Regions from separate parts of the Paenibacillus sp. SSG-1 genome, predicted to be linked through region 2. Evidence: riboswitches for the same ligand, from Rfam matches in the RefSeq annotation. Region 2 holds a riboswitch; the other holds the start of a gene.
What was found. Region 2 has a riboswitch for FMN ahead of ribD (bifunctional diaminohydroxyphosphoribosylaminopyrimidine deaminase/5-amino-6-(5-phosphoribosylamino)uracil reductase RibD). Riboswitches for the same ligand answer to the same signal wherever they lie in the genome.
Positions count from the first base shown of each region.

Region 1 (16,265 bases), 940 kb from region 2:
GAGCAAGCTGAAGCAATACGACGTCTTTATTATCGGCGAAGCCAACATCCCGTTTAAGGCGTCCGAGCAGGCCGCCATGCTGACGTATGTCAAGGAAGGCGGCAGTATATTTTTCATCTCCGACCACTACAATTCCGACCGGAACCTGAACCGCTGGGACTCCTCGGAAGTGATGAACGGCTATCGGCGCGGAGCATTTGGTAATCCGACCAAGGGCATGTCCACCGCCGAAGCGGCATCGGGCGCGATGCAGGACGTGACCAGCACGGACTGGCTCGGCCAGAACTTCGGCGTACGCTTCCGCTTCAATTCGGTTGGGGACGTTACCAAAACCGGCGCGGTGAAATATGATCAGTCTTTCGGTATTACCGCAGGCGTTAATGATGTGGAGATGCACAGCGGCTCCACGCTGACAATTCTGGATCCGACCCGGGTCAAGGGCGTTGTCTACCTCCCGGAAAATGTGCCGGGCTGGGGCAATGCCGTAGAAAACAGCGACAAGGCAAACTTCCCGAACGGAGGCGTCTATAAAAACGGCGGCATCGCCGAAGGGCCGTTCGCTGCCATTTCCAAGCTGGAAAAAGGAAAGGCTGCATTCATCGGCGACTCCTCGCCGGTCGAGGACCCAACGCCGGGATACGTCCGCGAGGACAACGGCGGCAAGAAAACGACTTACGACGGATTCAAGGGGGAAGCCCAGGACGCCGTCTTCCTCGTCCAGACGGTAAAATGGCTGGCAGTTCATGAAGATTACGCAACATTCGAAAATCAGGGCATTACGCTTGATGAGCCGACGCCGCTGCTCGGTAAGCTGGAAGAACCGGCCACATCGGCCGAAATTCCGGGAACCGAGCCGTGGACGACGCCGGCCGCAGGGTACAAATGGTATGATCCGACGACGTACAAAGCTGGTTCCTATGGAGCCGGCGGTACGCCGCCCGTCGTTACCATTCCCGATTTGACAACCATTGCGGAAGCGCGTAAAGCGGCAGACAACGATTACGTTACGGTGCAGGGCGTGGTCACGTCGGAACCGGGAGTTTTTGGCGGCTCGGGATTTTACATGCAGGACGGCACCGGCGGTGTCTATGTGTACCCGAGCAAAGCGACAGGCTACCATGCCTTGGACAAGGTCAAGCTGACCGCCCAAAAGCTGACCTATAACACCGAGGTCGAGCTGGCCAACGAGGTCCAGGTGGCCAAGCTGGACGCCCAGGCCGATATTCCGGCTCCGGTTCCGCAGGCTGCGGCCGCGGTCAATGACAGCAACCAGGGGCAGCTGATCACGATCAAAAACGCGGCGGTGCAAAACTACGCCACCGTCACGGGCTCCCTGGAATTCGATCTCGTCAGCGGCGGCACGACGAACCGTGTCCGCGTCGACAGCCGGACGGGCATCAGCGCGGATGCGCTGAAGCAGGCCTATCCGGCAGGAACGGCCGTCGATATTACCGGGATCTCTTCGATCTTTAAAGGAGCCTACCAGTTGAAGCTTCTGAAAGAAAGCGACATCCGTCCGGCTGCGGCTGCCGGAGACAATCACGCTCCGGCGTTTGCCGACGTGCCTGCCCAGACCGTGAAAGCCGGGCAGCAAGTGACGTTCTCGGTGTATGCCAACGATGAGGACGGAGACGTTTTAAGTTATGAAGCGGTGTCCCTGCCGGAGGGAGCGGCCTTTGATGCGGCTTCCGGAAAATTCACGTGGACGCCGGCTGTGGAAGGCAGCTACACGGCTTCCTTCCGGGTTCAGGACGGAAAGGGCGGCAGCGATACGCTCCAGGTCAGCATCACGGTGGAAGCGGCAGGGACGCAGGCGCCGAACTCCGCCGTGCTGACCGGTCCGGCAGCGGCTTCTGCGGGAGCGCAGGTTGACTTGGGCGTAGGCATTACCAAGCCGGCGTTTGCCTTTACGGCGCTGGACCTGATCGTCAAGTACGATCCGGCCAAGCTGGAATTTGCGACCGTGGCAAATTCGGACGGCACGCTGGCACTGGCCGACGGCGCGGTAAGCTCCTCGCGCACCGGCTTTGGCGTGCTGGCCACCGGGGTGAAGCCGGAATCAGGCGAGATCCGCATCATCATGGCCAGCACCGGCCAGGAAAACGCCGTCTCGGAGGACGGGGAGCTGCTGAAGCTCCACGGCACGCTGAAATCCGGCGTCTCCGGAAGCGCAGCCGTGTCGGTGTCCGCCTTTGCCATTTCGGCGGACGGCAATTCGAGCCCGGTGAACACGGACTCCGCTGCGCTGCAGATCCAGATCGCCACGGCTGACCGGGCGGCGCTGCTTGCCGCCATCGACGAAGCGCAGAAGCTGGCGGATCAGGCCGTCACGGGCACGGAGCCGGGGCAGTACCCGGCATCGGCGAAGACCGCGCTGCTGTCGGCGATCAGCGACGCCAAGCGTGTGGCGGACGATGCCGCTGCCACGCAGAAGGCGATCGACGATGCGCTGACCGCTCTGAAAGCGGCGGTCAGCACGTTCAAGAACGCCGTCATCCCGGTTCCTTCGGTTCCGGTCGACAAGTCGGCTCTCACTTCGGCGATTGCCTCCGCGCAGAGCATCTACGACCGGGCCGTCACAGGGGATAAGGTCGGCCAATATCCGGCATTGGCCAAGGTCCAGCTGAAGGCGGCCATTACAACCGCGAATGTGGTCTACTTAGACAATGCCGCGACACAAAACCAGGTGGATTCGGCTGCGGCTGAACTCGGCAGCGCCGTAACCACCTTCCAGAAGAAGCTGATCACGCTGGTACCTGGAGCGGTGCAGATTACGGTGCAGGATTTGTCCATCCTCGCCAAGTACTACGGCATCCAGTCGACGGATCCCAACTGGAGCCGCGTTGCTCCGGCGGACCTGTTCAGCGAAGGCGAAATTTCGATCCGTTCGCTGGCTGCGGTAGCGCAGATGATCATCGGCAGCTGGTACGCGAAGTAAGGGGATAGAGAACCGGATGGTCCTCAAGCCCGGCTCATACGCAGTACCATGTCTCGCATGATTCATGCGGGGATTGGGACCGTATCGGGATGGATATCATCCAATGGATATGGTCGTAAGCAGCATTAGAAATCAACTGCTTGGAAAAGGATACAATCGCAGGAGCGGTGCAGGCTGCTCCTGCGATTTTCAATTCATGGAAAGAGGGCTGGACGTATGCCACGAAAACAATCTACCCGCTATGCCGCATGGGCCGTAGCCATTTGTGTCGGACTCATCGGATCAGGAACCCCCGCAAACGCTGCGGTTTCAGAAGTACGCACGGCTGGCAGCTCCCCGGTTGCCGCGGCCTCCCCGGCTATTGCGGTAACCACCGCCGCTGCGGAAGCACCTTCCTTGTCACTGGGGGTAACTTCCAATGGCTCCAAGGTGACGGTCACGGTGACCGGCGAGCGACTGAAGGACTTGTATGCGTATGAGCTGACGCTCAGCTTTGACCCGGCGAAGCTGGCTTACCGCACCGCATCCACGGGGACATCCGGCTTTTCGGTCGAACCAATTGTCCAAAACAACGAAATCCGCCTAGCCCACACCAAAGTAGGAAAAACAGCCGGAGACAGCGGCAAGCTCCAGCTCGCCGTCATTGAGTTTACGGCGCTGAGGACGGCTTCGTCCCGGGTGGCCGTGGAGAGCGCCAAATTGGTGGATTCCGCTCTCCGCTCATCCGAGATAACCGTCAAGCCGGAAATCACGGTCCAGCCGGGCAAAGCGGAAGGAACGCCGGGCACTTTCCGGGATATCCGCGGCCACTGGGCGGAGCAGCCAATTCAGAATGCGGTCCAGCAGGGATGGGTCAGCGGATATCCCGACGGCACGTTTCAGCCGGGCAAGGAAGTGACCCGGGCGGAGTTCGCCAGCATGATGATGCGTGCGGTCTCGATGGGTCAGACGGCCAACTCGCAGGCGCTGGCTTTTTCCGATGCGAAGAAGATTCCGGCTTGGGCGCTGTCTTCTGTCCAAGATGCGGTGTCGCACGGCATCATGAACGGTTATGCCGACGGCACGTTTGGCCCAAGCCGGCTCATTACCCGGGCCGAAATGGCGGCGATGACCGTCAGGGCGCTCGGTACCGGAACACCGGGAGGTGCGGGAAGTTTGAATTTTGCCGACCGCGGTCAAATTCCGGCCTGGGCCAAGCCGTATATCGCATCAGTGGTGGAGAAAGGAATCATGCACGGAAGAGCGGGCAGCCTGTTCGCCCCGAACGCGCACGCAACGCGGGCTGAAGCGGTGGCCGTGATCCTGTCGGTGCTTGAACAGCGATAAGTGCTGCCGCGAGTCCGTTCAGTGCTTGCTACAGGCTCATCAATGCCTGCCGTCTGTCATTTTAAATGGCTGCTGATATACCGAAAAATGTCCATCTCCAGCCCCATATCCAAATTTTTAATCCATGGAAATAAAAAGCTATTAAAAAACTGAAACACTTTTGGATACATTTATGCTATAATGATGAAAACAATGTAAGTTGCATGAAAAAAATAAAAATAAATGAATATGGATCTTCGGGGTAAGGTGAAATTCCTGACCGGCGGTGAGCGTTCTCTTCTCATGATGAAGACGGCGTCAAGCCCGCGACTCGCAGCTTTAGCAATAAGGCGGCGACTGACCTGGTGGAAATCCAGGGCCGACGGTAAAGTCCGGATGGGAGAAGATCAAAGAATAGGCATGTGCGAAATTTTGACATTTCCGCAAGCTTATTTGATCAACCCCCGATGTGTCGATTGATGTCGATCTCGGGGGTTTTCCAATGTTGACTCCGTATTCAGGGATAGGGGAACTGGAGTATGGAAAATGTAAGCAGCAATATCAAGGTCCGGCCCGCGGCAAGCGGGAAGGCCGAACGCAGCAAATCCGGCTTTTGGCTGGTCGTGCTGGGTGCAGCATTGTGGGGAGCGGATCCGCTGTTCCGGATCATTTTGCTCAAAGAACATATGACGGCAACGCAGATCGTGCTCATCGAGCATATTTTGCTGGTGCTGTTCGTCGCACCGATGCTGTGGAAACATCGGAGCGAGTTGAAAGGCCTGAAACTGCGCCATGTCGGCGCGCTGCTTTTCCTGTCGTGGGGCGGCTCGGCTATTGCAACCATCCTGTTTACGCAGGGGCTGTCCTCCGGGAACTTGAACGCGGTCGTTCTGCTGCAGAAGCTGCAGCCGATCTTCGCCATTCTTATGGCCAAACTGCTGCTGCGTGAGAAGCTTCCGAAGCATTTCACCTGGCTGTTCATCGTGGCGCTGGCCGGAACGTATTTGTTGACCTTTGGCTTCACGTTTCCGTTCGGGCATGTGAATGATTTCGTCAAAGTCGGCAGCTTGTTCTCGCTGGGTGCCGCGGCACTGTGGGGCGGTTCCACGGTCATGGGTCGTCTGATGGTCGGAAAAATGGAGTATGAGACGGTGACTTCGCTGCGTTTCATTCTGGCGCTGCCGCTGCTGATCGGGATTACCATCAATCAGGGAGATCCTTGGCAGGTGCATACCGACGGGGGAACGCTGGCTGCAGTGTCGATCAACATGCTGGGGCAGGCGCTTCTGCCGGGACTGTTCAGCTTGATGGTGTACTATAAAGGGCTGACAACGACGAAAGCATCGGTGGCGACGCTGGCGGAACTGAGCTTCCCGATGGTGAGCGTGCTGATCAACTGGATCGTATTTCATCAGGTCGTGACGCCAACACAAGCGGTCGGATTTATCCTGATCTGGGCGGCGCTGTTCATGATTTCCCGCAAGAGCGCGGCTTAAAGCTTGCAAGCAGCCAGTCCAGGATTTGAAGACGCAATTTTATATAGGTTTGAAAAGCGGTTCCTGCTGATGGCAGGGGCCGTTTTTTTATTTGGAAGGAAGGGCAAACCGTACGAAGGATTTCAGTAACTTTTTTTCAGCACATTTAAAAAATAAATCAGTCATCATTTCCAAGCGATCCCTCATACATTTTACGGAAAGCGCTTGCAGAACACGTTTTAGCCGCATGAGTCCGTCAGCCCGCTCCGTACTTTTTCGTGAAGGGGTATGCGGTTTCCTCGGAATGAAGAGGTTTGATTTCTTCGGATCCATGGGGCACGAACCTTCCGATCTGAAGACGTGAAATCTGCATCACGCTTGCATGTATATAAAATGAGCTAAAGGCGAAGTGCTGTCCCTGTCTTAGTTCAATTTATGTAGATGTGAATTGGAGGAAATGGGGGAGTTTACATGAAGCTGAAATTAGCTTCCAAGCCGCTCATGGCCCTTTTCGTGGCGGCGACCGTGATGATCGCGGGCTGCCAGACCGTGCAGCCGCCTTCCGCAACGGGAACGACGACGCCGCCGGCGCAAGGGGAAACCAAGCCGGCCGATCAGGGAGAAAAAGCCACGGAGCCGGCGACGACCGAGCCCGCGGCGAACCAGCCAGCAACGAGCGGAGACGCCAAAGAAACGCCGAGAAATGAAACCCTTTACATTAACGGAATTCAATGGGGGCCGCCATCCAACTTCAACCTGCTGAGCGGCAATCCGGCCTTCCCGATCAACTATGGTAACTCGAGAGAGCTGGTCTACGAGACGCTGTTTATGATCAATCAGCTGGACGGCAAGCTGGAGCCGCTGCTCGGCACCAAATACGAGTGGACCGACGACATGACATTGCATATCGAGCTGAATAAGGACGCTAAGTGGAGCGACGGCAAGCCGTTTACGTCCGATGACGTTGTGTACACCTACCAGCTCGGCAAAAAATACGACATCAACTGGAGCAACTATTGGGCGTACATTGCGGATGTCACAGCGGACGGCCCGAATGCGGTCAAGATCATGCTGAACAAAGACAACCCGAACCGTCTGACGGTGCTTGACAGCATCGAGCTGATCCCGATGATGCCCAAGCATATTTGGGAAGAAATCGAGAAGAAGTCAAACAACGATCTGGCGACGATCCGCAAGGAAGTCAACGCCAATCCGGTAGCCACCGGCCCTTACAAAATCTACTTCTACAACGACCAGAAAATCACGATTGTGCGCGACGACAATTACTGGGGCAAATCGCTCTTCGGCAAGCTGCCTGCTCCGAAATATATTACGCACGTCATCTACAAGGATAACGCCGCCGGCGATTTGGCCTTCAAGAGCGGGCAGGTGGACGTCTCCCAGCAGTTCATCCCACAGGTATGGAACATGTGGAAGAACGGCGCCCCGATCAAGACCTATCTGAAAGACGCCCCTTATTACGTCCCGGGCTCCATGCCGTCGATCTTCTTTAATTTCTCGAAAAAAGGGCTGGATAACCCGGACGTCCGCCGCGCGATCGCGATGAGCATCGATTACAAGAAAATTTCCGACCTCGCGATGAGCGGCTACTCGGCAGCGATGCAGCCGTCCCTGACGCTGAACACGGACGCGGAATCTAAATACGTCGATCAGGCTGCGATCAAATCGCTGCAGTGGACGACCGACGTCAAGGCGGCCAACGAGCTGCTCGACAGCATCGGCGCCAAAAAAGGCAAGGACGGCATCCGCGTGCTGAACGGCACCCGCCTCGGGCCATTTGAAGTGGAATGCCCGTACGGCTGGTCCGACTGGAATGCGGCGCTGGAGATCGTGGCCCAGAGCGCGAAAGCGATCGGCATCGAAATCCGCACGAAGTTCCCGGAAGCGCCGGTATGGACGAACGACCTGCAAACCGGCAAGTTCGACATCATCATGAACACGCCTGCGGGCGGCGTCAATCCGAGCCAGCCGTGGAGCAGAGCGCATGACATCATGTATTCCAAGGAAGTGGCTCCGCTCGGCGAAATGGCGTTCTGGAACTGGGGCCGTTACAAAAACGACAAGGCCGACCAAATTATCGACAAAATTCCGAGCGTCACCGATCAGGCCGAGCTCAAAACCCTGTACACGGATTTGACGAAAATCTGGCTGACCGACATTCCGTCCATTCCGCTCATGTACCGTCCGTGGGTGTTCCATACGGTCAATGAATCGGTATGGAAAGGCTTCCCCGTCGACGGAGACGGAAGCAACATTCCTCCGCAAATCGCCATGGACGGGGCGGGCATCCGGGCGCTGTACCAGATCCACAACTAAGCCCAAGGAAGCGGCCTGCATGGGAGGCTCCCGGCACTGCCGGAGCGCCATGCGGGCCCTCTTTTCCAAGACGCATCCACCGCCGATCCAAAGATCAAGGGAGGGACCTTCTTGAATGCCTATGCCAAATATTTCGTAAAAAAGCTGTTCTGGTACCTGGTGACGCTCGTCATTGCCGTTTCCCTGAATTTTTTCCTTCCGCGCATGATCGAGGGGAATCCCGTCGCCATGATCGTCTCACAGATGACCAAAGGGATGACGGACAGCGATACGATCAAACGGGTCTATGAGACGTTCATTCAGGAGTTTGGTGTTGACAAGCCGCTCTGGCAGCAGTTTCTGATCTATGTCCAAAACCTGTTTACCGGCAACCTCGGCACCTCGTTCGGCCTGTATCCGAAAAAGGTGACGGACATCCTGGCTTCAGCGGTGCCGTGGACGATCGGCCTGCAGCTGCCGGCGATTCTGGTAGGCTGGATTCTGGGCAACGTGCTCGGAGCCGTGGCCGCCTATAAAAAAGGCGTGTTCGACAAGGTGATTTTTCCGGTAGCCCTGTTCGTGAACTCGATTCCCTTTTTTACGCTGGCCATCATCATGCTGTACGTATTCGCCCTGACGCTGGGGTGGTTCCCGCTGTCCGGAGGGTATGATTTTCAAATGATTCCGCAGCTCAGCTTTGAATTTATCGGCTCGGTCATCCGCCATCATACGCTGCCATTCCTCTCGATCGTGCTTGTCACCATCGGCGGCCAGGCGATCGGGATGCGGGAAATGTCCATTTACGAGCTGAATGCCGACTATGTGCTGTACAGCAAGCTGCTTGGGATCCGCGATTCGCGCATCTCGAGATATGTGTTCCGGAACGCCATGCTTCCCCAAATTACCGGACTGGCTTTGTCCATCGGCACGATGGTGGGCGGTTCGCTCATCTGTGAAATCGTGTTCAGCTATCCGGGCATCGGCACCTGGCTGTTTACGGCCATCCGTCAGCTCGATTACCCGCTTATTTCCGGCTGTACGCTGCTGATCGCGCTCTCTGTTCTGCTGGCTAACTTTACGATTGATATCATTTACGGTTTTATCGATCCGCGGATCAAAGCCTCGCAAATGGAGGACCAGTAATATGAAAAACTCCTTCAACATTCTCATCAAATCCCCCAAATTCATGCTGGGGGCGGGAATATTCATCGTTATGCTGGCGCTGGTGCTCATCTTCCCGATGATCAACAAAAAGGATCCGCTGGAGATGATCGCCCTGGCGTTTCAGCCGCCGAGTTCGCAGCTGTGGCTCGGTTCGGACAATTTCGGGCGGGATCTGTTCCTGGAGCTGATGTACGGCATCCAGACCTCGATCCGGGTCGGTCTCATCGCAGGCGTGTTCGCCACGGCCATCGGACTCATTATCGGCCTCGCTTCCGGCTACATCGGCGGTATCGTGGATAACTTGCTGACGTCGATCACGAACATTTTTATCGTCATTCCGTCGTTTATTATCCTGATCCTTATCTCGGTCAGCATCAACTCGCGCAGCTCGCTCGTGACGGCGATCATTATCGGCATCACCAGCTGGCCGTGGACGGCCCGGGCCGTACGCGCGCAGACCAGCTCGCTCCGCAACCGGGATCATGTCCATATCGCCAAAATTTCCGGACACAGCACGCCCCGGATCATCGTTTTTGAAATTTTGCCCTACATCGCGTCTTATGTCGTCATGGCGTTTGTGCTGCAGACCGCGTCCGGCATACTGTCGGAGGCCTCCATCTCGATGCTGGGGCTCGGGCCGTACAACACGATCTCCCTCGGCATCATCATGAACTGGGCGCTCGTCTTCGAGGCGCCGGTGGCGGGGGCATGGTGGGCGTTTATCCCTGCGGCGCTGTCAATCGCGCTGATCACGTTCTCGTTGTATATGATGAACACGGGCATGGACGAAATTTTTAATCCGAAAATAAGGAGCTAGGCCGATGACTACAAACATTCTGGAAGTTAGCGGACTGAAAACCTATTATAAAACCCGGCTTAAGGAAAAAGTGTTTGCCGTCGACGGCGTCGATTTCGTGCTGGAAGAAGGGAAGACGCTCGGCATCGCCGGCGAATCCGGCTGCGGCAAGTCGACGCTGGCGCTGAGCCTGATGGGATTTTATTTTCCGCCGCTCCATTACGGCAGCGGTTCGATCCAAATCCACGGCCGCGACATTATGAAGCTGAACAAGGAGCAGCTGCGCACGCAAATTTCCGGGCGGGAAATCGCGTATATTCCCCAGGCGGCCATGAATGCCCTCAATCCGACGCTGCGGATCATCCGCTTCATTGAGGATATCATGAAGGAGCACCGGCCAGAGCTGACCAAGAAGCAGGTGTGGGACATGGCCGTCGAGCGCTTTGAAACGCTGAACCTGTCGCCGAAGGTGCTGCGCTCGTATCCGAATGAGCTCTCCGGGGGCATGAAACAGCGGACGGTCATTGCGATTTCCACCATTCTGAATCCGAAGGTGCTGATCGCCGACGAACCGACGTCTGCGCTGGACGTAACGTCGCAGAAGGCGGTCATCAAGCTGATGAAGGACCTGCTCAACAAGCAGTTCATCCGCTCGCTGGTATTCATCACGCATGAGCTGCCGCTCTTGTACCACGTCACCGACGACATTATGGTCATGTACGCGGGAGAAATCGTGGAGCGCGGCACGGCCGAGCAGATGATCTTTGATCCGCTGCATCCGTACACGAAGAAGCTGATGGGTTCCATCATCGTTCCGGAGGAGGGGATGAAGGGGCACAAGCTGGCGGCCATTCCGGGCACACCGCCGAATTTGAAGCATGTGCCGGCCGGCTGCCGGTTTGCCGAGCGGTGCTCTTACGCCCAGGATATTTGCAGGCAAAACAATGTGGCGGTGCAGGAAGTGGAGGGCCGCCAGTACCGGTGCCATTTTGACACAGGAACGCTGAAGGAGTGGTATGCAAATGAGCAGTCGTGACCTGTTGATCCGCGGCAGAGGCATTACGAAAATATTCGGGTACGGGGCGGCTAAAACGACCGCCGTTGATACGGTGGACTTCGATTTTCATAAAGGCGAAATCATTTCCATCGTCGGCGAGAGCGGCAGCGGCAAAACCACCCTTGCCAAAATCATCATGGGTCTCTTAAAGGAGTCGGGGGGCAGCATCGATTACAAAGGACAACCGAGAGTGCTGCGCCGCCATGCCGACCGAAAAAAGTACTGGAAAGACATTCAGGCGATTTTTCAGGACCCGTTCTCGTCCTTTAACCTGTTCCAGCGGGTAGAGAAGCTGCTGCTCAGCTGCATCCGGCTGCAGGGGCTGAAGCTCACCAAGGATGAGCAGTTCAATAAAATGAAAGAGGCCTGCTCTTTCGTCAACCTGAAGTTCGAGGAGCTGTACAACAAGTATCCGTTCGAGCTGTCCGGCGGGCAGATGCAGCGGCTTATGATCGCACGGATTTTTATGCTTCACCCCAAGGTGCTGATCGCGGATGAGCCCACCTCAATGGTCGACGCCTGTTCCCGGTCCACCATTCTCGACATGCTGCTGAAGCTGAGGGATGAGAACGAGATGACGATTATTTTCATCACGCACGACGTGGGGCTCGCTTATTACGTGAGCGACACGATCTACATCATGGAGAAGGGCCAAATCGTCGAAAGGGGACCGGCCGAGGACATTATCCTGAACCCGCAGCACGCCTATACGAGGCAGCTCATCAGCGATGTGCCGAAAATCCATACGGCCTGGGACTTGGGCTAGTCACATTGGCGCCGTATAGCGGCCGCCCTCCTGCACGACGCGAAATGCGCCGCCGTCCTGCTGCAGCACGGCCAGGTTCGATCCTTCCGAGCCCCACCATTCATACCCAAGCGTATAGCCATGCCCGGAACGGGTGACAAATAAAACGTGGAACAGCTGCGGGTCCATCTGCCCGCCGTCGTCGACGCGCCAGGTGGAGCTCGGGTCATCCGTTCCTTCAAAATCGCGAAACAGCAGCGTATCCGGGGTGATCAGCACGAGGCTGGCCAGCGGCTTGCCGCCGTCCTTGTCGTACTGGACGATACCCAGCTGCACGTCAGGGGAGATTTGTCCGATAAGCCCCTGGCTGTGGATGTTCAGGCCTTTGGCTTGCTTGATCCGGGCTGCCGCCTCTTCGGGCAGGCTTCCCTCCGCATGCTCCACCTGCAGAAATTCATGCCCGGCAAAAGCGTCTCTCTGTGCGAGAACGACGCCTGCGTCCGGATCCGCTGGAGTTACCGGGGAAGAGAGGCGGAACAAATCGCCTTCATCATGGTCGAAATTGTACCGGTTCTGCCTGCCGTTATCCTGATCCGACCGGGCCTGATGCTTCGTGAAGCGGATGTCGGCCAGCTCGCCCGACGCGATGACCGCTTGTGTAAACTGCTCCCGCGGTGTTTGCTGCTTGCCTTCCGGGTCGGCTGCAAGAATCCGGCTGCTGGCGGCGTCCAAATAGCCGAACATCAGCTGGGAAGGCTGCAGCCGCCCTGGAGTTTCTGTTTCGGCTTCGCCGTCGTGGCTGCTGGTAGGCTGCGGGCTCCCGGCATCAGAGGTGGAAGCAGGGGGATCAGCTGCCGTGGCGGGAGGTTTTTCGTTGATTCCGTCCGAGGAATTGACCGTTCCGGAAGGCATTGGGTCAGCCGTTGATGTGTTATCCACCGAAGGCTTGTGGCTTTCGCAGCCCGTGGCGATACAGATGGACAGCAGCAGGATGCCGGCGATTTTTTTCAAATTCAATCCCTCCCTTTCCGAAGGTTGATGTGCTGGATGTTTCATCCACGCGGTTTACAGATCGCACGGATTGTTTTAAAATAAAGACGATTACAAGTTGTATACAAGTATACTTGGAGGCAGAGGCAGGTTAGAGCACAGCACAATCAAACTGGAAGCGTTTCTTTTTCGAAGAACCACAGGTCTTCGTGGTAAAAGACGCATTCCGGTTCTTCGTTGTTGCATGGTTCTTTTGAAAAAAGGAAAAAATCGGATTGCGGCACACGGCTGCCGGTCAAACGGTTGAGCGTTAAGGTCTGCGGCTGAAGCAGGCTTCCGTGAGAGCAGGTCCCTCACCATGGATGCGGCGGTCGGTTGTATGATAGAATCGGTAGCGTACGTCATTGTACATACATTGATTTAGGAGAGTTGTCTCATGCTGCGTTATCCTTCATCCTGGCTGCAGGGTGTTTCCTTGGGAGAGTCGATTGCGTCCGAGCTGAGGCTGCAGATTATCAGCGGCCGGATCAAGCCGGGTGAAATTATTTCAGAGAACCGGGTGGCCGCCGATTTCGGGACAAGCCGTTCCCCCGTCAGAGAAGCCTTGAAATCGCTCTCGAGCGAAGGGCTGATCCGGCTCGAACGGATGGGTGCCGTCGTCGTCGGACTGAGCCTGACCGATATTGTTGAATTGTACGATGTCCGCTTCCTGATCGAGAGCTTCGTTCAGCAGCGGCTGGCCAAGATGGACCGGGATCAGCTGCTGGTTACGCTGCGCCGGATCGTTGACCGGATGGAGCTTGCGGTCAAGCATCAGGATGCCGTCGAATTTTCGTATCAGGACTTATCCTTTCACGAGGCGATTATTGCGGCTGCGGACCATAAGCGCATTTTGCATTTATGGAACAGCATCCGGCCGATCGTGATGACCGTCATGCTGATTACGACGGAAGAGATTTTTTCCAAAGGGGAAGCAAAGCTCGGGTCCGTGATCGGCAAGCATCAGAAAATTATGGACGGTCTGGCCTCCGGCGACGAGGACGAAATCCAGAAGCTTGTACAGGAGTATTTCGCCGATTCGCGCCAGACGCTGCACCGCAGCCTGACGGATTTTTAAAGCGCTTCGTCGGCCTTTCCATTCCGTAATATGAACCAAAAGGGGCTGCTTGCGGGCAGCTTCCGCCTCATGTTGTCGACAAGTATGCAAGTATTTGAAATCAAAGCTTGGAATAATGGGTATCATATGTGAAAAACATCATGTACGAACAAAAGGAGGACAACCCATGTCCAGTATATTCGGTATGAGCCATAATTGGACGCTCATTGTGTGGACACTGATCGCCATTGCATTTCTTATTGTGTTTATTGCCAAATTCAAGTGGAATCCGTTTGTGACCTTGCTGTTGTCCGCCCTGCTGCTCGGGTTCCTGACCGGCATGAAATCGATGGATATTATCGATTCCGTGACCAAGGGGCTTGGCGGCACGCTCGGAACGATCGCGATCGTCATCGGTCTCGGCACGATGCTCGGCAAAATGATGGCCGAATCCGGCGGCGCCGAGCAGATCGCCACAACCCTCGTGAACCGGTTCGGGGAGAAACGCGTTCACTGGGCGATGATGATCGTCGGCTTTATCGTAGGGATTCCGGTATTTTTTGAGGTCGGTGTCATTCTGCTGATCCCGATTATTTTTACCGTCGCCCGTAAAACCAAAATGTCACTGCTGCAAATCGGTATTCCGATTCTGGCCGGTCTGTCCACCGTACACGGACTTGTGCCGCCTCACCCGGCCCCGATGATCGCGATTGATGCCTATCAGGCGAATTTGGGGAAAACGATTCTGTACTCCCTGATTGTTGGCATTCCGACAGCGATCGTGGCCGGACCGCTCTTTGGTAAATGGATCGGCAGACGCATCCAGGTCGAGCCGCCTGCTGAGCTGGCGGAGCAGTTCTCCAGCAGCAGCACGCGCAAGCTTCCGGGCTTCGGCATTACGCTGCTGACGATTCTGATGCCGGTGATCCTGATGCTGATCGGTTCGATCGCCTCGATCGTTGACCCGGATGCTTCGAGCGGTTTTACGCTGTTCTGCGAATTTATCGGTAACGAAATTATTGCGCTACTGATTTCGGTCGTGTTTTCTTTCTTCTCCCTTGGCTTCGCCAGAGGATTTACGAAAGAACAAATATCCAAGTTTACGAGCGAATGTCTGGCGCCGACAGCCACAATCATTCTGATCATCGGCGGCGGCGGGGCGTTCAAGCAGGTGCTCATTAACAGCGGCGTAGGTGACGCCATTGCCCAAATCGCAACTTCGGCTCACATCAACATTATTTTGTTTGCATGGTTCGTGGCCGCACTCATCCGTGTTGCAACCGGTTCCGCCACCGTGGCCATGACCACGACCGCGGGGATCGTCGCACCGGTGCTTGCCTTGAGCCCGGCAGCCAATGTCGAGCTCGTCGTGCTGGCGACCGGAGCAGGCTCGCTCGTCCTGTCGCATGTCAACGACGCCGGCTTCTGGATGGTCAAGGAATTCTTTAACATGTCCGTCCCGCAGACGCTGAAATCCTGGACCGTCATGGAAACGCTGTTGTCGATCGTTGCATTGATTATCATCCTGGTGCTCAGTCTGGTAGTATAAGGATATGTCTAGTGAAGAAGAAAGAAGGTTGAAACATGAGCAGTAATATGATGATCGGAATCGATATTGGAACGACGAGCACCAAGGCCGTTCTGTTCGAAGAAAACGGAAAGGTTGTGGCCAAGGGAAGTGAAGGCTATCCGCTGCTGACACCGACATCGTCCATCGCCGAGCAGGATCCGGATCTGATATTTACGGCCGTGATCCATTCGGTCAAGCAGGTGATGGATACTAGCGGAATCCGCCCGGAGCAGGTGATGTTCGTCTCGTTCAGCTCGGCCATGCACAGCGTCATTCCGGTCGGCCAGGACGGGAAGCCGCTGATGAACTGCATTACGTGGGCGGATAACCGCAGCGCGAAATGGTCCGAAGTATTGAAGAACGATATGAACGGACATGAAATTTATCTGCGCACAGGTACGCCGATCCATCCGATGTCCCCGCTGACCAAATTGATGTGGCTGCGTCATGACAATCCGGACATTTTCGAAAAGACGTCCAAGTTTATCTCGATTAAGGAGTACGTATTCGCCAAGCTGTTCAACCGGTACGTCGTCGACCATTCGATAGCCTCCTGCACGGGCCTTATGAACCTGAACAAGCTGGATTGGGATGAGGAGGCGCTGCAGGTTGCCGGTATTACACCAAGCCAGCTGTCCGAGCTTGTCCCGACCACCTACCGCATGGACGGGCTGGATAAGACGTTTGCCGCCGAGATGGGGCTCGATCCATCCACGCCGTTTATCGTAGGCGCGAGCGACGGCGTGCTGTCCAATCTGGGCGTCAATGCGATCGAGCCTGGTGTCGTTGCTGCCACCATCGGTACCAGCGGAG
Region 1 is NZ_MBRK01000001.1:4,746,494-4,762,758, reverse strand. Features, by position in the region: gene BCV73_RS22030 (DUF6359 domain-containing protein) at 1-2,938, shown strand, start outside; gene BCV73_RS22025 (S-layer homology domain-containing protein) at 3,155-4,264, shown strand; FMN riboswitch at 4,493-4,655, shown strand; gene BCV73_RS22020 (DMT family transporter) at 4,783-5,739, shown strand; gene BCV73_RS22015 (ABC transporter substrate-binding protein) at 6,190-8,055, shown strand; gene BCV73_RS22010 (ABC transporter permease) at 8,167-9,177, shown strand; gene BCV73_RS22005 (ABC transporter permease) at 9,179-10,015, shown strand; gene BCV73_RS22000 (ABC transporter ATP-binding protein) at 10,020-11,030, shown strand; gene BCV73_RS21995 (ABC transporter ATP-binding protein) at 11,017-11,817, shown strand; gene BCV73_RS21990 (hypothetical protein) at 11,818-12,807, opposite strand; gene BCV73_RS21985 (GntR family transcriptional regulator) at 13,226-13,903, shown strand; gene BCV73_RS21980 (GntP family permease) at 14,070-15,431, shown strand; gene gntK (gluconokinase) at 15,467-16,265, shown strand, end outside.
Region 1: it holds a riboswitch for FMN, as region 2 does, so the genes downstream of both, BCV73_RS22020 (DMT family transporter) here and ribD (bifunctional diaminohydroxyphosphoribosylaminopyrimidine deaminase/5-amino-6-(5-phosphoribosylamino)uracil reductase RibD) in region 2, are expected to answer to the same signal.

Region 2 (16,265 bases):
GCTGGAGAACGGAGCCGATCTGCGCTCCGTACAGGAGATGCTGGGGCATGCCGATATGGCGACGACTCAAATGTACACCACAAGTACGAAAAGAACGATGAAGGACGTTTATGAAGAGCACCATCCCCGTGGACGGGATCATTCCAATACCGATTAGGAGAGATTATACGCATGTCAACGACACAGCTGAAGCAAATTCAAGAGGCAGCCGCCTTTATCCAGAGCAAGGGAGGCGTTCAACCGGAAGTGGGCCTCATACTCGGTTCCGGTCTCGGAATACTGGCTGACCTGATCCAGGACGGCATATCCATTGCCTACGAGGATATCCCTCATTTTCCGGTGTCGACGGTGGAAGGCCATGCGGGAGAGCTTCTGCTCGGTACGATTGAAGGACGAAGCGTCGTCTTAATGAAGGGACGCTTCCACATGTATGAGGGTTACGGCCCGGAAGTGACGGCTTTCCCGGTAAGGGTCATGAAAGAGCTCGGCGTGAAGAGCCTGCTGGTGACCAATGCGGCCGGCGGAATCAACACGGCTTTCGAGCCGGGAGACCTGATGGTCCTGACCGACCATCTGAACCTGACCGGCCGGAATCCGCTCATCGGCGCGAACGACCCTGCGCTTGGCGTCCGCTTCCCCGATATGTCCGAGGCGTACAGCCGGCGGCTTCGCCAGCTGTTGAAGGACACGGCCGCGTCGAAGAACATTCCGATTCGCGAAGGCGTATATGCCGGTCTGCTTGGACCGACCTACGAAACGCCGGCCGAAATCCGTATGCTGCGCACGCTGGGTGCAGACGCTGTCGGCATGTCGACGGTTTCGGAGACGATCGTGGCCCGGCACGCCGGCCTGGAAGTGCTCGGCATTTCCTGCATCAGCAACATGGCGGCGGGCATTCTGGACCAGCCTTTGTCCCATGAAGAGGTCATGGAAACGACCGAAAGAGTCCGCGAGAAGTTCCTCGGCCTGGTGCTTGCGGTCATCCCTCATATGTAATATGCACGCCCCGTTTATTCAAAGCAGCCCCCGCAGGAGTGATCCTGCGGGGGCTTTTGCATTTTTCAAAAATAATTCGGCGTAAGCCGCCCCTGGCATGGAATATTTTCCTGTGATCCTGACGAAACTGAAAGACAGTAACCATTTCAATTGAACCATATAGACATGAACTAAAGAAACGAAAGTTATAGGCCGTATCAGGCCTTAATAACAGGAAGTTCAATGAAGAAGCTTTAGTTCAATCTATACAATAGGTCAGGAGGGGACTTATTTTGAAAAAAACGATACTGGCGCTCGCGCTGTCCTTCGGGCTGTCCACGGTGGCGCTGCCTTATCTGGGGTATGCCGAAGAAGCGCCAAAAGGCGGTCAGGCTCCGGGCGTGGAGCTGGCGGCGAATGCTAGGTCAGCCATCCTTATGGATGCGGATACGGGAACGGTTATTTATGAGAAGAACAGCCATGATAAACTTCCGCCGGCAAGCATTACGAAAATTATGACCATGCTGCTGACCATGGAGGCCATCGACGAGGGCAAGCTGAAAATGACCGATATGGTCCGGACGAGCGAATATGCGGCATCGATGGGCGGTTCGCAAATATTCCTTGAGCCGGGTGAAGAGATGACGGTCAACGAAATGCTCAAGGGCATCGCAATGGCATCCGGCAACGATGCCTCGGTGGCGATGGCCGAAAAAATCGCCGGAACGGAGCAGGCCTTTGTCCAAATGATGAACGACAAGGCACAGGAGCTGGGGCTGAAGGATACCCATTTCGTGAACTGTAACGGGCTTCCTGCCGAGAACCATTACTCTTCGGCGCACGATATCGCGGTGATCAGCCGTGAACTGTTGAAGCATTCGGAAATTACGAAATACACTGGTTCCTATCAGGATTATTTACGGAAAGATTCCGAAAAGCCCTTCTGGCTCGTGAATACGAACAAGCTGGTCCGCTTCTATACTGGGGCCGACGGTCTCAAAACGGGGTATACCTCCGAGGCGAAGTTCTGCCTCTCGGCTACGGCCAAGAACGGCAACCTGAGAGCGATCGCCGTGGTGCTGGGCGAGCCTAACACCAAGACACGGAACGAAGAAGTGTCCAAAATGTTCGACTATATGTTTGCCCAGTACAGCACGCATACCATTTTCAATCCGGGTGACGTGATGGGTACGGTGAAGGTGAACAAGGGCAATTCGAAGGAACTGACTTTGAAGGCCGGACAAACCTACAGCGTTCTGACAAAGAAAAACGCCAAGGCAGCGGACATCCGCCACGAAATGGTCGTTCCGAAGGAGATCAAGGCTCCGGTCCAACAGGGACAGGTTCTCGGTAAACTGGTCGTCTATGAAGGCGGCAAGGTGCTGAAGGAATTCGAGCTGAAGTCGCCGGAGACGGTGGGCAAGGCCGGATGGTGGAAGCTGTTTAAACGGACGACATCAAAATTGTTTCTTGTAGATTGATAGCGGTTTTCTTCTAGTTTTGTCGTGATGCAGGAATCCGGTTTTACTCCGTAGAAATCGTTGTTCATGACAGGGAGGAGAGTGAGCAAACGTGAATCTGCAAGTGGAAATGGAGCATCACCGCAACATCTTGATTGTGCGCTTATCGGGAGAGCTCGATCACCATACGGCTGACCATGTCCGCATGAAAATGGATGAGACGATCCAGCGCGGACTGACAGACCATCTGGTGCTCAGCCTGAAAAATTTACAGTTCATGGACAGCTCAGGCCTGGGTGTGATCCTCGGAAGGTATAAGCTGATCAAGGCCAAGGGCGGCAAAATGGCGGTGTGCGACGTCAATCCTACCGTCTACCGGCTGCTCGATATGTCCGGCTTGTTCAAAATTATGCCCATTTACGATAACGAGGGTCATGCACTCTCGGGTCTGGAGGTCGTGTCATGAGTAAAGAAAAGGCCATGGAACGCAATTTCATGACGCTCCAATTCGCAGCCAAGTCGGAAAACGAATCGTTCGCTCGTGTGACGGTGGCCGCCTTCATTTCACAGCTGGACCCGACCATGGATGAGCTGAGCGACCTGAAGACGGTCGTTTCCGAAGCGGTGACCAACAGCATCATTCACGGGTACGACAGCGATCCCGAGGGGATCGTCACGATCACTGCGGAAATTGTGGGAGATACCGTCACGCTGACCGTGGAGGATCGGGGAAGAGGCATCGAAGACCTGGAGCTTGCCAAGCAGCCCCTCTATACGTCGAAACCGGAGCTGGAACGGTCGGGCATGGGCTTTACGATCATGGAGAACTTTATGGATGAATTCGAGGTATCCAGCGAGCCCGGTTCCGGAACATCAATCAAGATGAAGAAGAGGATCGAATCTAAGAAAGCTTTGTATAATTAGGGGTTGGGCGCATGGATGCTGATGTGAAGAAAGGTTCGCAGACTTATTTGGATGATGCCGAAGTCAAACGTCTGATCGCACTCAGCCAGACCGGGGACAGCTTGGCCCGCGATACGCTGGTAAACTGCAACATCCGCCTCGTCTGGTCTGTCGTGCAAAGGTTTATGAACCGGGGGTACGAACCCGAGGATCTGTTCCAGATCGGATGCATCGGCCTGCTGAAATCGGTCGACAAATTCGATTTAAGCTATGACGTCAAGTTTTCCACCTATGCTGTTCCGATGATTATCGGCGAGATCCAGCGCTTTCTCCGCGATGACGGAACGCTGAAGGTCAGCCGGTCGCTGAAGGAAATGGCCAACAAGGTACGCAAGAAAAGGGACGAGCTGTCGAAGCACCTGGACCGGCTGCCGACCGTCAAGGAAGTGGCCGAGGAGCTTGGGGTGACGCCGGAGGAAGTTGTGTTCGCCCAAGAGGCCAACAAGCCGCCGACCTCGATCCACGAGACCGTGTTCGAAAATGACGGGGATCCCATTACGCTAATGGACCAGATCGCCGACGAATCCCAGGAACGCTGGTTTGATAAACTGGCGCTGAACGAAGCAATCGACGGCCTGTCGGAGCGGGAAAAGCTGATCGTCTATTTAAGGTACTACCGCGACCAGACCCAATCGGAGGTAGCCACCCGGCTCGGGATATCCCAGGTACAGGTTTCGCGCCTCGAGAAAAAAATACTGCAGCTGATCCGCGATCAGATTGCCCAGTGAACAAGGAACCGTCTTCCGTATGGGAAGGCGGTTCCTTTTTTTGGGCAGCGATGCAAATCGGACTAGAAAGTAGACCTTTTTCCTATACTAACGGTAATTCAGCAGCAAAAGGAGTGATTGGATGTCTGATCACGGATTGCCTACGGTCTACCTGCAGCTGCGCAGCCGCGTACCGATTTCCCATGGAAGGGTCGTGACCCTCGGCCACATCGCCCGGATTTTATGCGACCCCGAGTGGGAATCTTCGCTCCGCAGCCTGGAGCTGGTTCATCCCCATAAGTGGGATGGAAATTTGTTGTTAATTGACATGATGCACATCATACCGAAGATCCAGGAGCTCATTCCGGGCGTCCGCATAGAGTCGATGGGAAACAAGCACTCCCTGGTGGAAGTGGTAAAAAAGGAGAAGAAACCGTCACTGATCCTATTCCTCCTCGTCTGGCTCCTCCTTTTCTTCGGGTCAGCGCTGACGATCATGAATTTCCATGCGGACGTGAACATGCAGGAGGTGCAAATCCGTACGGTGGAAATGGTGACCGGCCGCCGGGATGAGCATCCCTACCTGTTCCAGACGGCTTATTCCTTCGGCATCGGATTTGGCATGGTCGTTTTCTTCAACCATTTATTCAAAAAGAAGTGGAACGAGGAGCCGACCCCGCTGGAAGTGGAAATGTTTCTGTACCAGGAAAATATCGACCAGTACGTCGTTGCCGAGGAATATAAACGGATGAAAACCGCGAGCCGTCAGGGGGATTCGTCTTGATTCTGGTCGGCTGGTTCATCCAAATACTGCTCGGGATTGCCGGGGGAATTGCGGTTGGCGGCGGCGTTATCGCGCTGTTCATCGTCCTCGACATGATTCCAAGGCTGGCTCAACTGACTTCATCCTATAACCGGGTTCACTGGTACGAAGGGGCGATGGTAACGGGGTCGCTGGTCGGGACCGTGTTTGACTTTTGGAACTGGAAACTATCCTTGGGACCGCTGGCGAGCCTCTTGATCGGGCTGTTTAACGGGATATTCGTCGGTATGCTGGCCGCCGCGCTCACCGAAGTGCTCAACGTGCTGCCCATTTTGGCTAAAAGGCTGCAGATGACCCGCTACTTGTTTGGTTTTTTGATGGCGATGGTCACGGGAAAAGTGGCGGGTTCCCTGTTTGACTGGTTTGTTTACAGAAAGTAAGGAGGAACGCTTCGTGAGAGATGACAAGGATCAGGAAATCAACGTAGAGGACCCTGCGGGTATTGCGATGATCATGCAGTACGGGGACGAATCGAAAGAAAAGAAGGAAGACGCTTCTCATCCGTCGGAGGAGGGGAAGGAGCCCCGGAGGACGGCGAGCCGGCGTGAAGGCGGTGAAGAACAGGCTGAGGATGAGCATAAGGCAGCGGGTGACGGCGGAGAAGATAAGCGGATGCAGGAAAAACGCGACCGGGAAAGGTCCGATACGGTCGAGGAATCCATCATCTATTGGCAGGATAAGGATGTCATCCCGGAAAGCCTGGAGACGACCAAAAACACGCTCAAGGAAGTGGTGGGCCTGGGTTCATCCTTTGACATCGTGTTTCGCGAAATGACCCTCGCCGGCCAGAACACGGGATTGTTCTTCATTAACGGCTTTGCCAAAGACAACATCATGCTGGAAATACTGAAGCGGCTTACCTATTTGTCCGCCGACCAGCTTACTTCGGATGCGCTTAAGTCCTTTTTTGAATTTTACATCCCGCATATTCAGGTCGAGATTGTCGACAAGCTCAGCGCGGCAGTCAATAAAGTACTGATGGGGATGTCCGCTCTATTCATCGAGGGAGAACGGGCGTGCATCATTTTAGATACCCGGAATTATCCGGTCCGTAGTCCCGAAGAACCAAGTATAGAACGGGTGGTGCGGGGTGCACGCGACGGGTTCACCGAAACGCTGCTTACCAACATCGCCCTTGTGCGGCGGCGGATCCGCGACCCCGGATTCAAAAGCGAGCTGGTGCAGGTCGGGCGGCGGACGCGGACGGACGTCTGTATTGCCTATATCGACGACATTGTGGATAAGGTTCAAGTGGACTCCATCCGGAAAAAAATCAAAAGTCTCGACATCGACGGGCTTCCCCAAGGCGACAAACAGCTGGAGGAAGCGATTATCAATAAGGGATGGCATCCGTATCCGCTGGTCAGATATTCGGAGAGACCGGACGTGGTCGCTTCGCATATCATGGAAGGCAGGGTAGTGGTGTTCGTGGACACCTCGCCGAGCGTGATGGTCATGCCGACTACGTTTTTCGACCTGTGCCAGCATGCCGAAGAGAACCGGCAGACGGCCTTTATGGGAACCTACCTCAGATGGGTCCGGTTTCTGGGCATTTTCGCCTCCATGTTTCTGCTTCCGCTCTGGATGCTGCTTGTGATCGATCCGCACCTGAAGCCTCCGGAATTAAATTTCATCGGGCCGCACGATACGGGCAAAATTCCGCTTATCGCCCAGTTTCTGCTGGTCGAGTTCGGCGTCGATCTCCTACGATTGGCCGCTGTGCACACGCCGACCCCGCTGGCTTCGGCCATGGGCCTCATCGCAGCGATCCTCGTCGGGGATATCGCGGTGAAAACAGGCTTGTTCGTCAATGAGGTCGTCTTATACATGGCCGTAGCGGCCATCGGCATGTTCGCCACGCCGAGCTATGAGCTGGGGTTGGCCAACCGGATGGTGAGGCTTGTGCTGCTGGTCGCGGTGGCCATTTTCAAAGTGCAGGGATTCGTTGTCGGGACGACGCTGCTGATCCTGCTGCTAACGCTGCACCGGTCTTACAACTCGTCTTATCTATGGCCGTTTATACCTTTTAATGCAAAGGCTCTGTCTGAAGTGCTGCTGCGCTTCCCGGTGCTTGAGAGCAAGAAAAGGCCGTCTTTCAACAAAACGAGGGATAATACGCGGATGGCGAAGAACCCGGACAACCGCGAACAGTCGTAGGAAAACACAAATGTTGTGCAAAAAAATCCATTCATTCTCTTCCCTTGTCTGGTATACTGATGTAAAAGTTCACATGGAATATTTACATTTCCAAGGAAAGCGAAGGGATGCATAATATGTTTCTACATGGTACAAGTAAAATCAATGCGGACGGTCACCTGGAAATCGGTGGCTGTGACGTTACCGAGCTGAAGAAGCAGTATGGTACGCCGCTTTATATCGTCGACGAGGAGCTGGTCCGCACGCGGTGCCGCGAATACGTCGATGCGTTCCGCGCGTCCGGACTGAAATTCCAGGTGGCTTACGCCAGCAAGGCGTTCTGCGTCATGGCCATGTGCCGGATCGCAGAGGAAGAGGACATGTCCCTAGACGTCGTGTCCGACGGCGAATTGTTCACGGCGCTTCAGGCAGGCTTCCCGGCCAAGCGCATCCATTTCCACGGCAACAACAAGACGGTGGAAGAGATGGAAATGGCGATCGACGCCGGCATCGGCTGCTTCGTCGTAGACAATTTTGTTGAGCTGCATGTGCTGGAATCGGTGGCGGCTGAGAAAAAGGTGAAGGTCAACATTTTGCTCCGCGTCACACCAGGGGTTGAAGCTCATACGCATGAATATATTTCAACCGGCCAAACCGACTCGAAATTCGGTTTCGACATCGGTAACGGCTCTGCGTTTGAAGCAGTCAAAGCAGCTGCCGCTCAGGAGCATCTGGAGCTTCTCGGCGTACATTCCCATATCGGGTCGCAGATCTTCGAGGTCGACGGATTTCAGATGGCGGTTCAGCGTGTAGCCGAATTTGCCAAGAGTGTCAAAGAACAGCTGGGCGTGCAGTTCAAAGTAGTGAACCTCGGCGGAGGCTTTGGCATCCGTTACGTTGAAGGCGACACGCCGCTTGAAGTCAGCCAGTACGTGAAGGCGATTACCGACGCGGTGAAAACGCATTTTGCCGAGTGGGGAAGCGAGCTGCCGGAAATTTGGGTGGAACCGGGCCGCAGCATCGTGGGCGATGCGGGGACAACCTTGTACACCGTCGGCACCAGCAAGGATATTCCGGGTGTGCGCAAGTACGTGGCCGTGGATGGCGGCATGACGGACAACCCGCGCCCGGCGCTGTACGAGTCGAAGTATGAGGCCATGCTGGCCAACCGTGCCAACGACAAGCCGGAAGAAACCGTGTCCATAGCCGGCAAATGCTGCGAGAGCGGCGATATGCTGATTTGGGATGCAGAGCTTCCGAAAGTCAATAACGGTGACCTGCTCGCCGTTTCGTGCACAGGGGCCTACAATTATTCGATGGCGAGCAACTACAACCGGATCCGCAAACCGGCGGTCGTGTTCGTGAACCAAGGTCAAAGCGACCTGGTCGTTCGCCGCGAGAGCCTTCAGGATATCATCGGCCACGATGTCATTCCTGAGCGGATCGCAAAGCAGGCTGTGCTTAAGTAAGGAGATGCATTAAGGGGGCAGGCGCTGTTCGCCAGCGCCTCTGGTAAATGAATTGGTGCGCAGTATAAAGGATCATCTCTGTATTGGGGAATGCAGAGGGGTCCTTTTGCGCGTTTATAGAACGAGGAGAAATGCGGAATTATTTTGCTTCGCCCGGGATTTCATAGTAAACTAGAAGATGTCTGTTAACACTCAGGAAAGACATGAAAGGAGTCATTGACATAATGGCCAAGCAAGCAAAAATCACTCTTGAAAACGGCGGCGAAGTGCTGCTCGATCTGTTTGAAAAAGACGCTCCGAACACGGTGGCGAACTTTGAAAAACTGGCAAACTCCGGTTTTTACAACGGTCTGGTGTTCCACCGCGTCATTCCGGGATTCGTTGCGCAGGGCGGATGCCCGAACGGCACCGGTACCGGCGGCCCTGGCTACACAATCAACTGCGAAATCAACCCGAACAAACACGAGCGCGGATCGCTGGCGATGGCACATGCCGGCCGCAACACCGGCGGAAGCCAGTTCTACATCTGCTACCAGCCGCAGCCGCATCTCGACGGACAGCATACCGTATTCGGCAAAGTGACGAAGGGCATGGAATACGTCGACGCGTTCCAAGGCCGCGACGTGATGAAGACGGTCGAAGTATACGAAGCTTAATCTGCGAGTCGCGCACGATTTATCAGCCGCTTTCCCTGTTTCAAAGAGGGACAAGCGGCTTTTTGTTCAGGGCCGGGAAAAGGGGCGTATTGATTTTTTGCCGAGGCAGTGTTAACATTTCCTAGTATAGATGGGGCTTCCACTAGGCAGCCATTCCATCTGACAATTGCATATTGATATTGGTTTTATCCTTCGGGGCAGGGTGAAATTCCCTACCGGCGGTGATGACGCGGCAGCCGATCAGTTCTGGCGCCCGTCTCAGTCCGTGACCCGGACGCTTCGTTTGACGATTAGCGTACGGTGGACCTGGTGCAAATCCGGGACCGACAGTATAGTCTGGATGGGAGAAGGAGAGAAAGCGTGCACTTCAGTTCGGAGTGCAGCTGTCCAATAAGATGTCACGTGTACGTGGTTGTTTTCACATAGTAGAAGGTTGTCCCTGGAGGGACGGCTTCTGTTTACTGATGACTTTACGTTACCGATGACTTATTTGGCTGATCCTGATTTTTGGGATTCTGCAGCCTTATTGGAGTGTATCTGACTTGTCTTTCACAGCCCCGAGGATGGTTTAAGCCATCCCGGGGCTTTTTGCTTTTTTACAAAGACCTAGGGATCCCTGGAGAGTACCGGTTTGAACAGCGCGGAGCCAAAGCTGTGCATGGTATAGTGATTTACCATGGAAATTCCAACATGCGAAGTATCCGCAAAGCGCTCGAAGCCGAGACTTAGCTTTGAGGGGATGTCCCGATTCCGAACAAGGGGGGAGATGAATGGACGGCATCATCAACGATGAATTTTATATGGCGCTTGCGCTCGATATGGCGGAGCGGGCACAGGGTCAGACCGGAATCAATCCGGTTGTCGGCTGCGTTGTCGTTAAAGACGGGGCTATGGTTGGGCTTGGAACGCATTTGCAGCGGGGAACCGCTCATGCGGAAGTACATGCGCTGAATATGGCGGGTGACCGTGCGGAAGGGAGTACGGTCTATGTAACGCTGGAGCCCTGCAGCCATTACGGAAAAACGCCGCCATGCAGCGAACGCCTCATACGCGAGAAGGTGAAGCGGGTCGTCGTGGCCTGCGAAGACCCCAACCCCCAGGTGGCGGGCAGAGGAATCGATCTGCTCCGCCGAAGCGGGATTGAGGTGGAGGTTGGGCTGCTCGGTGACAGGTCCCGCCGCTTGAACGAAAAGTTTATCAAGTATATTACAACCGGGCTTCCCTATTTGACGGTCAAGACAGCAAGCACGCTGGACGGGCGCATCGCGGCCGAATCGGGAGACAGTAAATGGATCACGAACGAAGCGGCCCGGGAGCAGGTTCATACGCTCCGCCACCGGCATCAAGGGATTATGGTTGGTGTAAATACGGTGATCGCGGACAATCCGCAGCTGACCACCCGGCTGCAGGGCGCCATCGGTCTGAATCCTGTGCGGATCATCGTCGATTCCTTACTGCGGATACCGCTTGAGTCGAAGGTGGTTCGGGATGGAGCTGCGCCGACCGTCATTTTGACGACGGAACGCGCCGATCTGGATAAGGCGGAAGCCCTTAAGAAGATCGGCGTAGAAACGATCCGCTGCGGATCAGGCCCGCAGGTCGATCTTCGCCTGGCGATGCAGGAGCTGGGCAAACGTGAGATCGGTTCGATTCTGGTGGAAGGCGGCGGCCGGCTGAACGGTGCCTTGCTGGAGACCCGGCTGATCGACCGGATCGTGCTCTATTTCGCACCGAAAATCGTTGGAGGTCCGGCGGCCCCCGTCAACTTCTCGCTGCGTGGCGCCGACAAGATGGCGGACGCCGTCCGGCTGGAAGACGTAGAGACCGAAGTGCTCGGGGATAACGTCTGTATCAGCGGAAAGCCGGTTTGGCCGGCATGACCTGATCCGGAAAAACGATACTTAACTTTTTAAGGCTGCACACGGTTAACGATATGAATCGTATGAAATACTTCTTTACAGGACAGAAAGGAGCGGTTGCGATGTTTACCGGTTTGGTTGAAGAGGTCGGCGTCATGCGGGGTGTCTCCAGCAAAGGGGAAGCGATGATCCTGCATATTGAGGCCTCCCGGATTATGGGCGATCTCAAAATCGGGGACAGCGTCTCAGTCAATGGCGTCTGCCTCACGGCTGTCGAGATTGGAGCCCGTTCGTTCGCGGTGGACGTCATGCCGCAAACGTACCGCCACTCCAACTTGAAATCGCTGGGGGCCGGAAGCCGGGTGAATTTGGAGCGCGCCATGCAGGTGGGTGCCCGCTTCGGCGGACATATCGTGCAGGGACATGCCGACGGGACGGGGACGATCCGGGCGATGGACCGGGATCAGAATGCGGTGTTGATCGAAGTGGAGCCGGAAGATACCGCTCTGCTCCGCTACATCATCCCGCAAGGATCTATTACCCTGGACGGCATCAGCTTGACGGTAGTCAAGACGAGCGCCAAGACATTCACCGTTTCCATTATCCCGCATACGCTTGCGGAGACAAGTCTGGCAGACAAAAAGCCTGGAAGTGCGCTGAATCTGGAATGCGACATTCTCGGAAAATATGTGGACCATTTGCTTCACTACCGAACAGGGGAAGGGAACGGACGTCCTGAACCTTCGGGAATCAGCATGGAGCTGCTAGCACAACACGGATTTGCATGAGGCAGGCAAGAGGACAGACAGGCCAATAAGCCCATGCAGGAATAGGAGGGAAACCCATGAAGGAGGATTTTGTGTTTGACCGCATTGAAGATGCGGTGTCCGACTTGTCGGCAGGCAAGGTCGTTATCGTCGTGGACGACGAGGACCGCGAGAACGAAGGCGATTTTATCGCCTTGGCGGATCAGGCAACGCCTGAAGTCATCAACTTCATGATCACGGAAGGACGCGGACTGGTCTGCATGCCGATTACCGAGGAAAGAGCCGCTGAGCTCGGCCTGAAGCCGATGGTATCGAACAATACGGACCATCACGGCACGGCTTTTACCGTCTCCATCGACCACAAGGAGACGACGACGGGCATCTCCGCTTATGAGCGGTCCCTGACCGCCAAAGCGCTCGCCGATCCGGAAGCGACCGCAGCCGATTTCCGGCGCCCCGGCCACATGTTTCCGCTGATTGCCAAAACCGGCGGCGTGCTCCGGCGCGCCGGCCATACTGAAGCGGCGGTGGATCTCGCCCGTCTCAGCGGATCGTTCCCGGCCGGGGTGATCTGCGAGATTATCAAAGAGGACGGGACGATGGCACGGCTGCCGGATCTGGTGCAGATCGCCAAGAAACATGGCCTCAAGCTGATCAGCATCAAGGATTTGATCCAGTACCGCAACAATAAGGAAAAGCTCGTTACCCGCGAGGTTTCGGTGCGGATGCCGACGGACTTCGGCGAGTTCCAGGTCGTCGCCTATACGAATGCGGTGGACAATAAAGAGCATTTGGCGCTCGTCAAAGGGGACATCGCATCCGGGGAGCCGGTGCTCACCCGCGTCCATTCCGAATGCCTGACAGGGGACGTGTTCCATTCCCATCGCTGCGATTGCGGCCCGCAGTTTGAAGCCGCACTCCGGCAGATCAACGAAGAAGGCCGCGGCGTGCTGCTGTACATGCGCCAGGAGGGACGCGGCATCGGGCTCCTTAACAAGCTGAGAGCCTATAAGCTCCAGGAAGAGGGCCTTGATACGGTCGATGCCAACCTGAAGCTCGGATTCCCCGCGGATCTTCGCGATTACGGCATCGGAGCTCAAATATTGAAAGATCTCGGCATTCGACAAATTCGGCTGCTGACGAACAATCCGCGCAAAATCAAGGGCCTGGAGGGCTACGGGCTGGAAATCGTCGAGCGCGTGCCGATCCAAATGCAGGCCAATAAGGATAATGAGAACTACTTGCATACGAAGCAAATGAAGCTGGGGCACATGCTGAAGTTTGAGCAGCCCGATTCATTGACGACGACTACCGAATAATTACAGGAGGCTGATGAAGCATGGCACACATTTATGAAGGAAATTTGGTATCCGAAGGATTAAAATACGGCATCGTGGTTGGAAGATTCAATGAGTTTATCACCAGCAAGCTGCTGGGCGGCGCACTCGACGGATTGAAGCGGCACGGCGCCAAGGAAGAAGAAGTGGACGTGGCGTGGGTTCCGGGCGCTTTCGAAATCCCGTTGATTGCCCAGAAGATGGCCGAAAGCGGCAAGTACGACGCCGTCATTACGCTCGGCACGGTTATCCGGGGGTCAACCTCCCATTACGACTACGTGTGCAACGAGGTGGCCAAAGGCGTGGCGGCGATCAATCTGAAAACCGGCGTTCCTACCATTTTCGGCGTCTTGACGACAGAGAACATCGAGCAGGCGGTGGAACGGGCCGGAACGAAGGCCGGAAACAAAGGATACGATGCTGCGGTGGCGGCAATTGAAATGGCCAACTTGACGAAACAGTTAAAATAGTGCTTATTTAATGTAGTACCCTTTTTCCGGGTACTGCATTTTTTATGTCCGCAAAGTGCCTTACGGGCCCATTGGGACACAGCCCCGCTTGGCGGGCGTACTTTATGTGACGGGAGGATAAGCCGTGAACACCGTATTATATAAGCTGGAGACGTTTGAAGGTCCGCTTGATTTGCTGCTGCACCTGATTGACAAAGCGGAAATCGACATCCAGGATATCCCCGTCAGTGAGATTACCGATCAATATATGGAATATTTGCAGAGCATGCAGGAGCTCGAATTGGATATCACCAGCGAGTTTCTGGTTATGGCGGCCACGCTGCTGTCGATCAAGAGCAAGCTCCTGCTGCCGAAGCCTCCGGTATTTGAAATGGACGAGTTTGACTTTTATGAAGAAGAAGAAATCGATCCGCGGGCGGAGCTCGTGCAGAAGCTGATCGAATACCGCAAATATAAAGGGATTGCCAAGCATTTGCAGGAAAAGGAATTTGAACGGAGCCTGATCTACTCCAAGGAGCCCGAGGATTTGACGCCGTGGGTTCCGCGCGTGTCGGACAATCCGGTCAAAGGCCTGCACGCCTCCGATTTGGTCGCGGCATTTCAGAAGGCGCTGCGCAAGGCGTCGAAGCGGACCAGCTACGCCAAAATCCAGCGGGACGAAATTTCGGTGAAGGATCGCATCCGCGAGGTGGTGAATGCCCTGGAATCCAGCGGGCCCGGCGGCAAGCTATTGTTTTCCAAGCTGCTGCATGATGAGATGGTACGGCATGAAATCGTCGTGACGTTTCTGGCCATTTTGGAACTGATGAAGATGAAACAAATTATTTGTTATCAGGAAAAGCTGTTCGACGACATTGTGATGGAATGGAAAGGGGGAGGTCTCTCGAATGGACTTTCCGACATTGAAATCGATTATTGAGGGTCTGCTCTTTTTGGCGGGGGATGAAGGGCTGACGGCCAAGCAGATTGCCGAGGTCGTCGAGCACCGTCCCGAGCTGGTGACCGACGCCCTGGAGGAAATGAAGGAGGATTTTGTCAGGGAGAAAAGGGGGATCCAGGTCGTCCAGATTGCCGGCAGCTATCAGCTGGCTACGCTGCCCGATCACGCCCCGTATTTTGAGCGGCTCGCTTATTCCCCATCCCGATCCTCGCTGTCGCAGGCGGCACTCGAGACGCTGGCCATCGTGGCCTACCGGCAGCCGATTACCCGGGTGGAAATCGAAGAGATCCGCGGCGTCAAATCCGAGCGGGCGATCCAGACGCTGGTCAACAAGGACCTGATCGAGGAGACGGGACGGGCGGAGGCGATCGGACGTCCGATTTTGTACGGTACGACCAAGTCGTTCCTCGATTACTTTGGCCTGCCGAATATTCAGGCGCTCCCGGAGCCGGCTATTTTTGAAGATACGGATAATCTGGAGGAAGAAACCCAGCTCTTGTTCGAGAAGCTGGACGGAAAACAGCTGACGTTTGACGATGTGCCGTAAAACTGCATAAACAACAAGACCCATCCGGATTCCCCGGGTGGGTCTTTGGCGTTCAAAAAAAGCTTGTGGCCGAATCTTTTCCATTGGGGAATGCCATACTATGCACAGGAAGATTTATGGACAGACTTGGGGGTTTATACGTGTGGATTGTAGTCGCCATTATTGTTCTCCTGATCATTCTTCTGGTTGCGGTCATAATGTCAAGCATTACCATTACATTATGGTACAGCAAGCACAATAAGGATGACAAGGCCGTATTGGACGTCAAGATGCTGTATGGAATCGTAAAGATGCATTATGAAATGCCTTCCCTGGTGTTTGCCAATATGAAAAAGGGCTTTATGCTCCGGCTTGAGAGCAAAAACAGTTTCCGTAACGGCCAAACCGTCGGAAAAGCGCATATTAACAAAAGACGGCTGGACCATTGGGCAGATGAAGTGAGGATTATGCTCCGGTCGACGGCTTCGTTAAAGGAATGGTTTTACCGTACCATGCAGCATGTGAACATTATGAAGCTGGATTGGTCTACCAATTTATCAACCGGCGATGCAGCATGGACTGCGATTGCAACGGGAACCGTGTGGGGGCTCAAAACGACCCTTGTGGGCTGGCTTTCCTTTAAAGTACGCATGCGAAACAATCCAAGGCTCTTTGTCGTTCCGGTGTTTAAGGATGAGCCGCAGTTTGCCACCGAGCTGTCCTGCGTCGCCCGCATATCCTGCGGTTATGCCTTGTATGCCGGCATTATGCTGATGGCCCGAATTCTCAAAGTACCGGGAGGTCCGATCCATTGGTTCCGATTGGCCAAACAGGTTCTGCGATAACAAAGGCTTACTTAATTTAACGGTACCGGTCGCGCAGGCCGAGCTACATACTTCTATGGGATATGGGCAAGCTAACATCTGTGGCTCAGAGCTTATTATCAACACACTAGGAGGAATCATCATGGCAGAGCATCCGATTCAAGGCTTAATGCAGACTGCGATGGAAAACATCAAAGGCATGGTTGATGTCAACACAATCGTCGGCGACCCTGTAGAAACTCCTGACGGCAGCGTCATCCTTCCGATCAGTAAGGTGGGCTTTGGCTTTGCCGCAGGGGGAAGTGATTTTAACGCGGATGATATCAGTAAAAGCGTGAGCGCGGCACCCGGAC
Region 2 is NZ_MBRK01000001.1:3,807,129-3,823,393, reverse strand. Features, by position in the region: gene xerD (site-specific tyrosine recombinase XerD) at 1-157, shown strand, start outside; gene BCV73_RS17670 (purine-nucleoside phosphorylase) at 172-996, shown strand; gene BCV73_RS17665 (D-alanyl-D-alanine carboxypeptidase family protein) at 1,269-2,456, shown strand; gene spoIIAA (anti-sigma F factor antagonist) at 2,548-2,901, shown strand; gene spoIIAB (anti-sigma F factor) at 2,898-3,359, shown strand; gene sigF (RNA polymerase sporulation sigma factor SigF) at 3,371-4,126, shown strand; gene BCV73_RS17645 (stage V sporulation protein AA) at 4,248-4,889, shown strand; gene BCV73_RS17640 (stage V sporulation protein AB) at 4,886-5,308, shown strand; gene BCV73_RS17635 (spore germination protein) at 5,376-7,085, shown strand; gene lysA (diaminopimelate decarboxylase) at 7,202-8,533, shown strand; gene BCV73_RS17625 (peptidylprolyl isomerase) at 8,758-9,189, shown strand; FMN riboswitch at 9,374-9,545, shown strand; gene ribD (bifunctional diaminohydroxyphosphoribosylaminopyrimidine deaminase/5-amino-6-(5-phosphoribosylamino)uracil reductase RibD) at 9,960-11,069, shown strand; gene BCV73_RS17615 (riboflavin synthase) at 11,171-11,836, shown strand; gene BCV73_RS17610 (bifunctional 3,4-dihydroxy-2-butanone-4-phosphate synthase/GTP cyclohydrolase II) at 11,893-13,134, shown strand; gene ribH (6,7-dimethyl-8-ribityllumazine synthase) at 13,155-13,622, shown strand; gene BCV73_RS17600 (segregation and condensation protein A) at 13,747-14,541, shown strand; gene scpB (SMC-Scp complex subunit ScpB) at 14,510-15,109, shown strand; gene BCV73_RS17590 (DUF2953 domain-containing protein) at 15,250-15,933, shown strand; gene ytfJ (GerW family sporulation protein) at 16,055-16,265, shown strand, end outside.